One region of the Aeromonas sp. MTB genome, then DNA from elsewhere that is predicted to be linked to it. Evidence: riboswitches for the same ligand, from Rfam matches in the RefSeq annotation. Region 1 holds a riboswitch; each other region holds the start of a gene.
What was found. A riboswitch is a leader RNA that binds a small molecule or an ion and turns the genes downstream of it on or off. The one in region 1 is predicted to bind cyclic di-GMP.
Positions count from the first base shown of each region.

Region 2: it holds a riboswitch for cyclic di-GMP, as region 1 does, so the genes downstream of both, gbpA (N-acetylglucosamine-binding protein GbpA) here and WBR25_RS04455 (glycosyl hydrolase family 18 protein) in region 1, are expected to answer to the same signal.
Region 3: it holds a riboswitch for cyclic di-GMP, as region 1 does, so the genes downstream of both, WBR25_RS20695 (immunoglobulin-like domain-containing protein) here and WBR25_RS04455 (glycosyl hydrolase family 18 protein) in region 1, are expected to answer to the same signal.

Region 1 is NZ_CP147026.1:944,788-949,362, reverse strand. It holds gene WBR25_RS04455 (glycosyl hydrolase family 18 protein) at 129-2,723, opposite strand; cyclic di-GMP riboswitch class I at 2,827-2,914, opposite strand; gene WBR25_RS04450 (hybrid sensor histidine kinase/response regulator) at 3,149-4,575, opposite strand, start outside.
Region 2 is NZ_CP147026.1:4,032,583-4,037,157, forward strand. It holds gene WBR25_RS18420 (methyl-accepting chemotaxis protein) at 1-1,435, shown strand, start outside; cyclic di-GMP riboswitch class I at 1,700-1,785, shown strand; gene gbpA (N-acetylglucosamine-binding protein GbpA) at 1,851-3,272, shown strand; gene cbl (HTH-type transcriptional regulator Cbl) at 3,332-4,279, opposite strand; gene WBR25_RS18435 (sulfate/molybdate ABC transporter ATP-binding protein) at 4,403-4,575, opposite strand, start outside.
Region 3 is NZ_CP147026.1:4,510,715-4,515,289, forward strand. It holds gene prlC (oligopeptidase A) at 1-1,876, opposite strand, end outside; cyclic di-GMP riboswitch class I at 2,301-2,386, shown strand; gene WBR25_RS20695 (immunoglobulin-like domain-containing protein) at 2,441-4,575, shown strand, end outside.

The DNA.
Region 1 (4,575 bases):
CGGAAGGGCCGCTTTGCAGGCACAAAAGAGAAGCTGGGTGGGGAAACCGATTGGCAGACCCGCCAGAATGTGGCGAAGCGGGGAGAAAAAACGGGGCATGACTGGCATGCCCCGCCACCATTCAATGCTTATTTACAGCTGGCGGCTCCCACATCCTGCCAGACGTCGTGTTTGCCGGGCTCATTGCCCTTGGTCCAGTACTGCGCCTTCCACTGACGGCCGTTATGGGTGGTGAGCTCGCCACCGTTGTAGGCCACATTGGCATCCCAACCCAGTTGCACCTTGCTCACCAGCAGCCACTGATCCGCGGTGCGACTAGGCTCGTTGCCCTGGGTCCAGTACTTAGCCTGCCACACCAGCTGGTTATGGCTCACCTTGTCGCCGCTGTTATAGGTGCTTGCCGCTTTCCAGACTGGCCAGTTGGCCGCATCCGGATCGGTCGCCGTGCAACCACCGCCGCTGCTGGCCGGTTTGACCGTCAGACGGGTTGCCGCACTGGCATCCAGCCCGCCGTCGGAGACGGTGACGCTCAGGTCATAGCCGGTGTCGCTGGTGACGCTCGGGCCGGTGACTACCAGAGTGGCGCTGTTCTGGCCCGTTGCGGTGATGCCTGCCGGCACGCTCCACTGATAAGTGAGCGGATCACCGTTCGGATCGGAGGCGGTCGCCTTGATGGTCACCTGCTTGCCCGCCTCCACAGAGGCCGTGGCAGGTAGACTCACCACAGGCGCCAGATTGGCCTGCGGCGCCTTGTTGGTCACCACCACCTGATCCTTGGCACTCAACAGCTGGTCATCGGTCACCGTCAGCTCGAACACCAGATTGATGTCGGCAGTCACCGCATCGAGTACAACACGGGCCTTGGCCTGAGTGGCATCGAGCAGGGCAGCCTGCGGGCCGGAGATCTGCTTCCAGCTGTAGCTGAGCGCGCTGTTTTCCGGATCGTGGGAGGCCGAACCATCCAGCGTCACCTCGGTCGGGCCGGTCACCTTGAGGTCACTGCCCGCGTTGGCCAGCGGCGGCTTGTTGGCTGGTGGAGTGGTTCCCTCGCCGTGACCCAGACCCTCGTGCATGGCATTGAGGATGTCGCCGTTGTCGGCGTCGATCTCCCAGGAGAAGAGGCCACCGAGCTTGTTGGCCAGCACATACTGCCCCTTGGCCTTGACCGAGCGATCGTTGTCATAGGTGATGAGATCGCCGGTCGCCGCCTTGAACAGATAGGGCGCCTCGGCCACCTCGTCGTAGCCCTTCTCCCAGCCCGCCCCCATCCGGTTGTTGACGATGTCGCGGTAATCCACCACCCCGTCCTCCCAGGTGCCTTTCACCTTGCCGGTCGCCTTGCCGGTGAAGGGGTTGTTGCCCTGATAACCGCTCACCCCGGTCCAGCCACGGCCATACATGGCGGCACCAACCACCAGCTTGCCCGGTTCAACCCCCTGCGCCAGCAGCTGATTCACTGCCTTGTCGGTGGTGTACTTGGTATCGGGGTCCCAGCTCGCCGCATAAAGGTTGGTCTGGTGACCGAGCTCGGTGTTGCTCCAGGCACCGTTGTAGTCGTAGGTCATCATGAAGATGTGGTCCATGTAGGGCTGGGCCGCTTTGTAGTCCACATCCTGGATCTTGTCGCCCCCCGCTCCAATGGCGGAAGTGAGCTCATACTGGCGACCGGTCTCGGCCTCCAGCTCGTCGAGCATGGCCCGCAGCTCCTTCATCAGGGCCACATAAGTGGCACCATCACTCGGGCTGCCCAGTTTCGGGTTGGCACCCTGTCCGCCCGGGTACTCCCAGTCGATATCCACACCGTCGAAGAACTTCCAGGTCTGCAGGAACTCTTTCACCGAGCCGACAAACACATCGCGCTTGGTTTTGTCACCGAGGAAGTAGAAGGGATCGGAGAGGGTCCAGCCACCGACCGAGGGGAGGATCTTGAGGTTCGGATAGGCCTGCTTGAGCGCCATCAGGGCGCCAAAGTTGCCCTTGTAGGGCTCGTCATGAGCAGTGAGGTTGCCTTGCGGCATCTGGATGGCGGCCCAGGGATCGTGCATCGCCACCTTGAAGTCCGCCCGGCCGGCGCACGCCCGTTGCAGCGCCTGGAAGCTCCCTTCGATCTCCTTGAGGCTGTCGTTGAGGCCATCCCCGCCGCAGATGGGGGTGAAGCCATAGAGGATATGGGTCAGGTTCTGGGCCGGGATCTTGTCCACCGTAAACTTGCGGCCATAGACTCCCCACTCCACATAGTAAGTCCCCACCACCTTGCCGGACTTGTTGGCGTAGGGCTTGTTGTTCTCCTGCAGCGGCGCCTTGAGTGGCGCCAGATGGCTGCCGTCGGTATCGGCGACCACGATCTCCTTGGCATCAGAGAGGGTACAGCCATCGGCGTTGCACAGCGCCACCTGCATCTGGTAGCGCCCCCCTTTCTTCACCTTGAATTTGGCGCTGCCCGCTGCGGTCGAGGGGCCGGACCACACCTCCTGACCATTGAGCAGCACCTTGGCACTCTGGCCCAGATCGCCGCTCCAGAGGTTCCAGTTCACCTCCACATCGGCGGCATCCTTTACCTTGACCAGATTGTTGTAGGCAGTAGCCGCCTGATCGACTTCAACGATGGAAAACTTGGTGGGGCCCCATCCGATGGTCGGCTTGCCGGGCGCCGCAGCATAAGCGGACGAGGCGCAGCACAGACCGACCGCAAGGGCCAGCATGGTAGGCTTTGGACTTAGCATTTTTTATATTTCCCTATTTCGTTATGTTGGCAACGAAAAGGGCTACGCCCTGACAGGTAACGCAGACGGCAGTGCGGCCTCTTGGCAAAGGTGCACAACAACCTGTGGTGGCCCCGCTATCTCAAGTACGGCTCATCCCTGGACCGGAAGCTTTGCGTCCCGACCTTGCGATCGGTTTGCCCTTCGGTTACTTCATTTGCGATGCAAAAAATCGCATCCCGACTATAGAGTGAGCCAATCCGGTCTGCCACTGTCGGCGTTGAACGACAGTGGCAAGCCAATACTGTAACTGGCGGCGATTGCGCTGGAAGATGAAGAGATCTTCGCCAATAAATCTCTGTTTTCGGCATTCATCCATGACCAGGGCCTGCGGGATCATTGCACGGTTTTGTGAGCCGGTTCACGGCTAGCTGCCCCGGATGCGGCTAGCGCAGCAGCAGGCTGTTCATCAGGGCTCGCAGTTTGAGTGGTTTGACCGGTTTGCTGATGTAGCCATACCCACGCTCGCGGATCTGCACCTGCAGCTCGCTCTTGCGATCAGCGCTGATGATGATGCCTCCCAGCTCGTCGCCACACACTCGCTGGAGGGCTGCGAGCGCCTCCAACCCGGTCTTGCCATCATCGAGGTGGTAGTCGGAGAGCACCAGTCTCGGCACAAACCCCTCTGCTACCAGCGCCTCGGCTTCGGCCAGATCGACGGCGCAGCGCACCTCGCAGCCCCAACGGCCGAGCAGGGTGCTCATGGCGGTCAGAATGTCCCGCTCGTTGTCGATACAGAGCACGGCTACACCTTCCAGCTGGCTGTCACGCACCACCGGCGCCGCCAGCTGATGGGCCGTGACCGGCCGGGTCGCCAGATTGAGGGTCACCGCAAAGACAGATCCCTTGCCCGGCCAGCTCTGCAATGTGAGCTGATGACCGAGCACCTGCGAGATGCCGCGGGCGATGGCGAGCCCCAGACCTAGCCCCTGCTCCTTGGCGGTGCGGGAGTGATCGAGGCGGGAGAACTCGTCGAAGATCGCCTCCTGCTTGTCTTGCGGGATACCGGGGCCGTTGTCCCATACCTCAATGCGGATCTTCTCCCCCATCCGGCGGCAACCAAGCAGCACCCTGCCGCCCGGGTTGTAGCGAAACGCATTGGTCAGGAAGTTCTGCAGCACCCGGCGCAGCAGCCGCACATCGCTGTGCACCGCGTGCTTGCTCTCCACCACCGAGAAGTGGATCCCCCCCGCCTGCGCCAGTACGCCAAACTCCGCCTTGAGGTTGTCGAGCAGATCGCGCAGGGCAAAGTCGAGCTTCTTGGCCTTGAACTTGCCCGCTTCGAGCCGCGAGATATCGAGCAAATCGGTGATGAGATCCTCGGTCGCCCCCAGCGCATCGTCGATATGGCGGGCGATGCGGGCCTGCTCACCAGCATCGGGCAGCATCTCCAGCAGGGAGGAGGTAAACAGCTTGGCGGCATTGAGGGGCTGGGTCAGATCATGGCTGACCGCCGCCAGAAAACGGCTCTTGGATTGATTGGCCCGCTCCACCTGCTGGTTCACCAGCAGCAGTTGACGGTTGAGATCGGAGAGCTCACGGGTGCGCTCGGCCACACGCGCTTCCAGATGTTCGTTCGCTTCGCGCAGCACCCGCTCCGCATCGCGAAACGGCGTGATGTCGGTAAAGGTCATGACAAAACCGCCGGCTGGCATGGGGTTGCCCTGCATCTCGATCACCCGCCCGTCCGGGCGCTCCCGCGCCGAGATATGGGCGCTGCCCCGCTTCATAAAGGCGACCCGCCGCGCCACGTGATCCTCGATATCACCGGGGCCACAGAGCCCCTGCTGGGCGTTGTAGCGGATGATCTCTT
Region 2 (4,575 bases), 1.5 Mb from region 1:
TGATGGCAACAACTACCTGTTCGTCATCGACGAGAACCGCACCATGGTGGTTCACCCCATCCGTCCCGAACTGGTCGGCCAGAAGATGGGTGAAGGAGGTGCCGCCACCTCCGGGCAGTTCTGGTATCAGATGGTGGATATCGCCAAAGGGGGCAAACAGGGCACTCTGCAATATGTGTGGGTCGGCCCATCGGGTGAGACCGCCGACAAGCTCTCCATGGTATCCGGCTATCAGCCCTGGGGCTGGATCCTCGGTTCCGGCATGCTGCTGCAGGATATTCAGCAGACCATCTGGGCCCAGTACATGAAGATGGGGACCGCCACCGCCATCGTGATCCTGCTGATGGGGTTGCTGGGCTGGCGCATCACCCACTCCATCGTCTCCCCCCTCAGCCAGATCAACCACGCTATGCAACGAGTCGCCAAGGGGGATCTGGTGGTAAGCATCCCGGTACAGGGCAAGGATGAGCTGGGAGTGGTCGCCCGCTGCACCAACCAGAGTCTCGATGCCATCCGTCACGCCCTGCTGGAGGCCAGTCAGGGGGCTCGCAACGTGGCCGATGCCGCCCTGCGCATCGCCGCCTCCGCCGAGCAGACCAATCAGGCGGTCACCAGCCAGCGGGATCAGCTGGCCCAGCTCGCTACCGCCATGAACGAGATGAGCGCCACCATCTCCGATGTGGCTGGGCACGCCGAAAATACCGCGCGGGATACCCAGGAAGCGACCGGTGAAGCGGGTCTCGGCAACCGTGACGTTCATGCAAGCGTGCACGGTATCAAGGCGCTGGCCACCGAGGTGGAGCAGGCCACCCAGCAGGTCAACCAGCTCAAAGAGGGGGTGATGCAGATCAGCGAAGTGACCGCCGTCATCAGCGCCATTTCGGAGCAGACCAACCTGCTGGCCCTCAACGCTGCCATCGAAGCAGCCCGTGCCGGCGAGCAGGGACGGGGCTTTGCCGTGGTGGCCGACGAGGTGCGCCAGCTGGCCAGCCGCACTCGCCAATCCACCGAAGAGATCCAGAGCACCATTGCCCAGCTGCAGCAACGAGCCGTCACCGCCGCCAATGCCATGGACACCAGCCGCAAACTGGCGGAGAGCAGCGTCAACCAATCCCAGCAGGCGGGGCAGGATCTCACCCTGATCGTCAACCACATCCAGCATGTAAGCGACATGGCGACCCAGATCGCTACCGCCGCCGAGCAGCAGAGCATGGTGGCCGAGGATATGAACCGCAACGTCAGCGGCATCAACGACTCGGCGCTGGAGATGTCCCAGTCCGCCTCGCAACTGGCGCAGGAGAGCGAGCTGCTGGCCGGTCTCTCCCGCAGCCTGGATGAGCGACTTGCGGTGTTCAAACTGGGCAAGGAGTCCTCCACTGCACCAATGATGGCTCCCGTATCTCTCCCCTCCGGCGAGCAGCGCGCCCGTCATTGATGGCGTCAACCTGTGTCGCCTTGTCACCCGACCTGCCAGCCAAGCTGGCAGGTTTTTTTACGCCGCCAACACGCAATCAGCATGCATCTTATCGGCATATTCAACAGCATTCGACGCCATTCACAAATTAGAGAACAATTTAAAAACAGTCAGTTAGAATGAGCAATGTGCCGTTGAACGGTGCATTTAAACATTTAACTTCAAATAATTAATCAATGCAGTGCACAATGCTGATGGCCGAACATTTGGCCCATCAATAACCATCTAGTCATTTGGCAAACTGACCGAAAGGTCGGGACGCAAAGCCTCCGGTCTACAGACGTTTTGTCCAGGATAGCGGGGTTGCCACACGCAAGTGTGCATCGGGGAACTCCCTGGCCAACTGACTGCCCACATCTATCGAACAGAGGAATGTATGGCAGCAAAAATCCAACTCAATCACATCGCGGCGATGCTGGCCCTGCTGGCCAGCGGCAGCGCCCTGGCTCATGGCTACATCAGCCAGCCTGAGAGTCGCAACTACCTGTGCAAAACCGGTGGCAACAGCCAGTGTGGCGGCGTGCAGTGGGAGCCCCAGAGCGTGGAGGGCCCCTCAGGCTTCCCGCAAACCGGCCCGCAGGATGGACAAATCGCCTCGGCGGGTAGCCCGCGCTGGAGCGAGCTGAACATCCAGACCAGCGACCGCTGGACCAAGCGTGAAGTACAGCCCGGCCCCTTCGCCATCAGCTGGACCTTCACTGCCAACCATGTCACCCGCAACTGGCGCTACTACCTCACCAAGCAGGACTGGAACCCCAACCAGCCGCTCACCCGCGCCTCGTTTGACCTGACCCCCTTCTGCGTCATCGACGGCAATATGGTGCAGCCGCCCAAGCAGGTGACCCACAACTGTGTCCTGCCGGAGCGCACCGGTTATCAGGTGATCCTCGGCGTGTGGGAAGTGGGCGATACCAGCAACAGCTTCTACAACATCATCGATGCCAAGTTCAAAGATGGCAGCCAGCCGCCGCTGGAGTGGAGCCAGGCAGGCACCATCTACCCCTCCATCGACCTCGCGATGGGTGACAAGGCGATGACCCGGGTATTCGATGCCAACGGCGAGCGCCCTGATCTGCAAACCGTGCTGACCATCACCACTGCCGAGCAGGGCCAGAAGAACAACTGGGCCCATGCTCTCGCCAGCAAGATCAACGCCGAGCAGAGCCTGATCCGCGCCGGTCAGCAAGGAGCCGATGGCCAGTTCAATCCGGTCTACGGTATGAACCCCGTCTATCTGCATCGAGACAGCAAACTGGATCGAGTCGAGATTGATCTGCAACAGCTGCAGCCGCCGGTAGTGGACAACATCAGCGTCAGCGGTCTGGCCAGCGACTATGTGCTGGACAACGGCAAGGCCACCCTCGATTTCACCGTCACCGCACAGGGCGATCTGGCCGTCACCAACACCCTCTATGACCACGGCGGCGTCGCCAAGGGTGAAAGCAGTGCCGACATCAAGGACAGCAGCCACACCTTTACCATGGCGCTGGAAGGGCTCAAGGCAGGTCACCACCAGCTGGTGATCAAGGCCACCCCGAAAGCGGGCGGCGAGACCATTCAGCAGACCATGGATCTGATGTTCAAGGAGCAGAGCAGCGGCGAATACGACTTCGTCTTCCCGAACTCGCTCAAATCCTATGCCGCCGGCACCAAGGTGCAGCAGCCGAAAAATGGCAAGGTCTATCAGTGCAAGCCCTTCCCCTACAGCGGCTACTGCCAGCAGTGGACCACCACTACCACCCAGTACGAGCCGGGCATCGGCTCCCACTGGCAGATGGCGTGGGATGAAGTGAAGTAACTCGCCACCGGATAGCAAAAGGGGAGCCAATGGCTCCCCTTTTGCTCTTCTCTTCCGATTCAAATCTGGAAGTCGATGGCAGGCTCGCTGCCCATGGCGCGGGCCTGAATATCCGCCAGCGCCAGCTCGGGGTTGCAGAGCTGGATAAACTGCCAGGCAAAGTTGTGCTGGAACTGCCCCTGTTTGAGGCCGATCCAGGCGGTGTGGGGGGCAAACAGATGGCTGCCATCGAGCTGCACCAGCCCCTGATCGCGCTGGGCGTCGAACGCCATGTCGGCCAGTATGCCGACCCCCATCTCCAGCTCGACATAGGTCTTGATGACATCGGAGTCCTGCGCCGTCAGCAGGATCTGCGGCTCGATGCCCGCCGCAGCAAAGGCTTCATCCACCCGCACCCGCCCGGTCAACCCGGCTTGATAGGTGACGATGGGCCAGTTGGCCAGCGCCGCCAGCGTCAGATCCAGCTCGCCAGTAAGCGGATGTTGCTCTGGCACCACGATATTGTGGTGCCAGCGGTAGTAGGGAAATGCCACCACCCCTTCGCTCTTGTCGAGCTGCTCGCTGCTGATACCGATATCCACCTCGCCGGTCTGCACCAGCCGCACTATCTCCTCCGGGCTGCCCTGACGCAGCTCCAGCTGCACCAGCGGGAACTGCTCGCGAAACGCCTTTACCACCCGCGGCAAGGCATAGCGCGCCTGGGTATGGGTGGTCGCCACCAGCAAGCGGCCCGAGTCGCGGTTGGCAAAGGTGCTGGCCAGTTTGCGGATGTTGTTGGCGTCATTGAGAATGCGCTCGGCAATCACCAGCAACTCCTTGCCCGGCTCGGTCATGCCGAGCAGCCGCTTGCCGTAGCGGATGAACAACTCGATCCCCAGCTCCTCTTCCAGCTCGCGGATATGGCGACTCACCCCGGATTGCGAGGTAAAAAGGGCGTTGGCCACCTCGGTCAGGTTGTAATCCCGCCGCGCTGCCTCCCGGATAATTCGTAACTGCTGAAAATTCACCTTGTCGCCTCCTGCGAAGAGTGGGCGACACAATCTGGTCACCCCCTCATTTTTGTTATTTGGCCGGATCATGCCCCGGCAGAGCGCCTGAACCCGGGCAGCCATGCCACCCGCAACAAAACATCAAATCTGGTAATCGGGATAGAACTGCGCCTGTCTGGCCACCAGCCGTACCCCCTGTCCCGGAGCAAACTGCTTGGCCGCCTCCTTGCTCAGCTCCGCCTCGTAGTGGGCCCCTTTGGTTTCGCCATCGCCACGCAGCTCCACCCGAATGCGTGGCCCCATGGGCAGCAGAC
Region 3 (4,575 bases), 1.0 Mb from region 1:
AGAAGGCATCGGCAGAGAGCACCTCGGCCCACTTGTAGCTGTAGTAGCCCGCCGCATAGCCGCCCGCGAAGATGTGGGAGAAGCTGTGCTGGAAGCGATTGAACGCCGGTGGCGTCATCACTGCTACCTGACTGCGTACCTCATCCAGCAGCGCCGGAAGCTGCGCCGGATTGGCCGGGTCAAACTCCTGATGGAGACGGAAGTCGAACAGGGCGAACTCCAGCTGGCGCAGCATCTGCATGGCGGCCTGGAAGTTGCGGGCGGTCAGCATCTTCTCCAGCAGATCGGCAGGCAGCGGCTCGCCGGTCTCGTAGTGGCCGGAGATAAAGGCCAGCGCCTCGGACTCCCAGCACCAGTTCTCGAGGAACTGGCTCGGCAGCTCCACCGCATCCCACGCCACGCCGTTGATACCGGCGACACCGGCCACATCGATGCGGGTCAGCATGTGGTGGATGCCGTGGCCAAACTCGTGGAACAGGGTGACCACTTCGTTGTGGGTGAACAGCGCCGGTTTGCCATCCACCGGGCCGTTAAAGTTACAGGTCAGGTAGGCCACCGGTTTTTGCAGCGAGCCATCCTGACGGTAGCGACGGCCCAGACAAACATCCATCCAGGCCCCGCCCTGCTTGTGCTCGCGGGCGTAGAGGTCGAGATAGAAGCTGCCGCGCAGCTCGTCGTCGGCATCGAAGATGTCGTAGAAGCGCACGTCCGGATGCCAGGTGTCGATGCCGAGACGCTCGCGCACCTTCATGCCGAACACCCGCTTCACCACCTCGAACAACCCCTTCACCACCTTGCTGGCGGGGAAGTAGGGGCGCAGCTGCTCGTCGGAGATGGAGAACTTGTGCTGTTTGAGCTTCTCGGCGTAGTAGGCGAGATCCCAGGCGGCCAGCTCGCTCTGACCGTGTTGTTCGGCGGCGAAGGCGCGGATCTCCTCCAGCTCGGCCTTGCCTTGCGGCAGGGATTTGGCCGCCAGATCGGTGAGGAAGCTCACCACCTGTTCGGTCTTGTCCGCCATCTTGGTGGCCAGGGAGAGCTCGGCATAGTTGGCGAACCCCAGCAACTGAGCCAATTCTCGGCGCAGGGTGAGCAGCTCGCTCATGATGGCGGAGTTGTCCCACTTGCCCGCATTGGGGCCCTGATCGGAGGCGCGAGTGGTGAAGGCTTCGTACATCTCGGCCCGCAGCTCGCGGTTGTCCGCGTACATCATCACCGGCAGGTAGGAAGGGATATCCAGCGTGAACAGCCACCCCTCTTTGCCTTTAAGTTCCGCCATCTGACGGGCAGCGGCACGCACGCTGTCGGGCAGACCGGCCAGCTCGGCTTCATCGGCCACCAGCTTGTGCCAGCCTTGGGTCGCATCCAGCACGTTGTTGCTGAAACGGGAGGCCAGCTCGGAGAGGCGGGCCTGAATTTCGCCGTAACGCTGCTGCGCCTCGGCAGGCAGACCGATACCGGAGAGGCGGAAGTCACGCAGGGTATTCTGGATCTCCTTGCGCTGGGCACCGCTCAGCAGCGGAAAATCATCGCTCTCGGAGAGGGCCAGATAGGCCTGATAGAGCCCTTCATGCTGACCGACATAGGTCTGGAATTCGGAGAGCAGCGGCAGGCAGGCGTCATGGGCCTCGCGCAGCGCTTCGCTGTTGAGTACGGAGTTGAGGTGGCTGACCGGTGACCAGATCCGTGACAGGCGGTCATTTACCTCTTCCAGCGGGGCAATCAGGCTATCCCAGGTATGGGGATCACGCTGGGCCAGCACATCGCTGATCTTCTGCTTGCAGTCAGCAATAGCCTGAATCACGGCAGGCTGAACCTGCTCCGGCTTGATCTGGCTGAAAGGGGGCAGCGAATCCATTGTCAGCAAAGGGTTATTCATCCCGGTTACCTCTTGTTTGGTCTTGAACAGACCGCTTTAGCAGCTCTGTATGGCTTTCTAACATGTGGCCAAGCCACGCAATAATCAAGCGGGAATCCACCTCTCGGCACTGTTTTCCCCTCTTTGTGAGCTCAAACACCTCTCTGCCAGATACTGGACGGCAACAGCATGAATAATCGGTACTTTTTTGCTCTTTTTGCGGCTTTTTCAACTCTCGAACCACAAGGGAGCAGACCAAATCCAATCGACAAAAGAGTAGGTTACAGCGGCCTATCACCGGCCCTTTCCATGCTTGGAAAATAACCAATCAACAAGTTAATAACCAAAACAAATCATACACATACGTTGATTAATTTATTTTTAAGTGCATATCATAAGCAGCCTGTTACTCAGGTCACTTGATTCTCTGTGCTGCACAGAAATCGGGTGAAAAAGGCAAAGTGACCCGAAAGGGCGCGACGCAAAGCCACCGGTCTAAGGGAAAACACCTATGACAGCGGGGCTGCCCCCGGGAGCGTTCGGCCATAGCTGTACGCTCCGTTTGTACTGTATGGAGATATCAAGATGAACAAATTGAAGTTATCCCTGCTGGGCTGTCTGCTCGGCATGGGCGCCCCCATGGCATATGCCGCCAGTGCCGGTCAGGCGATGGTCAACCCCCAGTCCGGCGTAGTGGTCGGCTATTGGCACAACTGGTGTGACGGCTCGGGCTACAAGGGCGGTATCGCCCCCTGCGTCAAGCTCGATCAGGTCAACCCGCAATACAACGTGGTCGATGTCTCCTTCATGAAGGTCTATGGCAGCGATCCCATCCCCACTTTCAAACTCGACCCGGCCATCGGCATGAGCGAAAGCCAGTTTATAGAGCAGATCGCCGAGCTGAACCGTCAGGGCCGTGCCGTGCTGCTGGCGCTGGGCGGTGCCGATGCACACATCGAGCTGCGCAAGGGTCAGGAGCAGGCCTTTGCCGACGAGATCATCCGTCTGGTGGAGACCTATGGCTTCGACGGGCTGGATATCGACCTGGAACAGGCCGCCATCACCGCCGCCGACAACCAGACCGTGATCCCGGCGGCCCTGCGTCTGGTCAAGGATCACTACCGCGCCCAGGGGAAAAACTTCCTCATCACCATGGCGCCGGAGTTCCCCTATCTGACCCAGACTGGCGCCTACATCCCCTATATCCGCAATCTGGAAGGGTACTACGACTGGATCAACCCTCAGTTCTACAACCAGGGTGGCGACGGTATCTACATCGATGGTATCGGCTGGATTGCCCAGAACAACGATGCCCTGAAAGAAGAGTTCATCTACTACATGGCGGATTCGCTGAGCAACGGAACCCGCGGCTTCTACAAGATCCCCCATGACAAGCTGGTGTTCGGCATTCCGACCAACATTGACGCCGCCGCCACCGGCTATGTGCAGGATCCGCAGAAGCTCTACAACGCCTTCAACCGCCTGAAGAGCGAGGGGCAACCGCTGCGTGGCGTGATGACCTGGTCCATCAACTGGGACATGGGCCGCAACGCCGCCGGTCAGTCCTACAACGAATCCTTCATCAAGAGCTACGGCCCCTTCATCCACGATCAGGAGATCACGCCGCCGGTCGACAACGGCAAGCCGGTGTTCAGCGGCCTGAGCGATACCCGCATCAAGCAGGGTACCGCCTTTGATCCGCTGGCCGGTGTCAGCGCCAACGACAAGGAAGATGGCGACCTGACTGGCCAGATCCAGGTAGAAGGCTCGGTAGACAGCCAGCGCATCGGCCTCTACCCCCTCACCTACAAGGTGAGCGATCGCGACAACAACGTCACCGAGCAGGTACGTACCATCGAGGTCTACAGCATGAAGCCGGTGTTCAGCGGTGTCACCGACACCACGCTGGAGCTGGGTACCGCTTTCGATCCGATGACCGGCGTCAGCGCCCATGATGAAGAAGATGGCGACCTGACCGCCCAAATCAAGGTCAGCGGCAACGTCGATAGCAGCAAGGTCGGCCGCTACACCCTTACCTATCAGGTGAGCGACAGCGCCGGTCAGCAGGTAACCCAGCAGCGCAACGTGACCGTCAGGGAGCAGGGCGCCGTCTGTGAAAACAGCTGGGATGCCAAGAAGGTCTACGTGGGTGGCGACATCGTCAGCCACAACGGCAAGAACTGGCTGGCAGGCTGGTGGACCCAGAACGAAGAGCCGGGCACCACGGGTGACTGGGGCGTCTGGCGCGTACAGGGCGACAGCGACTGCGGCGGCACAACGCCCCCCGCCGAAGGCAGCAGCGACTTTACCGTCAGCGCCATGGCGAGCGAGTACACCATAGTCAACGGTCAGGTCAGCATCCGCTTCAACCTGACCACCGCCAACCCGGTACAGATCACCGCAACTCTGGAGCAGAGCGGCCACAGCCACGGTACCACCAGCAGCCAGGTGAACGGCACCAGCACCCTGGTACTGCTGGGCAGCAATGTCACCGATGGCAGCTACGACGTGGTGATCACCGGTCTGGCAGATGGCCAGCAGCCGGTGGTACAGCGCTTCCCGGTTGCGCTGACCGAAGAGAACAGCGGCGGTGGCGAAGGTGACTACCCGGCCTATGCCCCCAACACCAGCTATCAGGCTGGTGATCGGGTCAGCAATGCCGGTGGCAACTACGAGTGCAAACCCTGGCCCTACAGCGGCTGGTGTAGCGGCTCGACCAG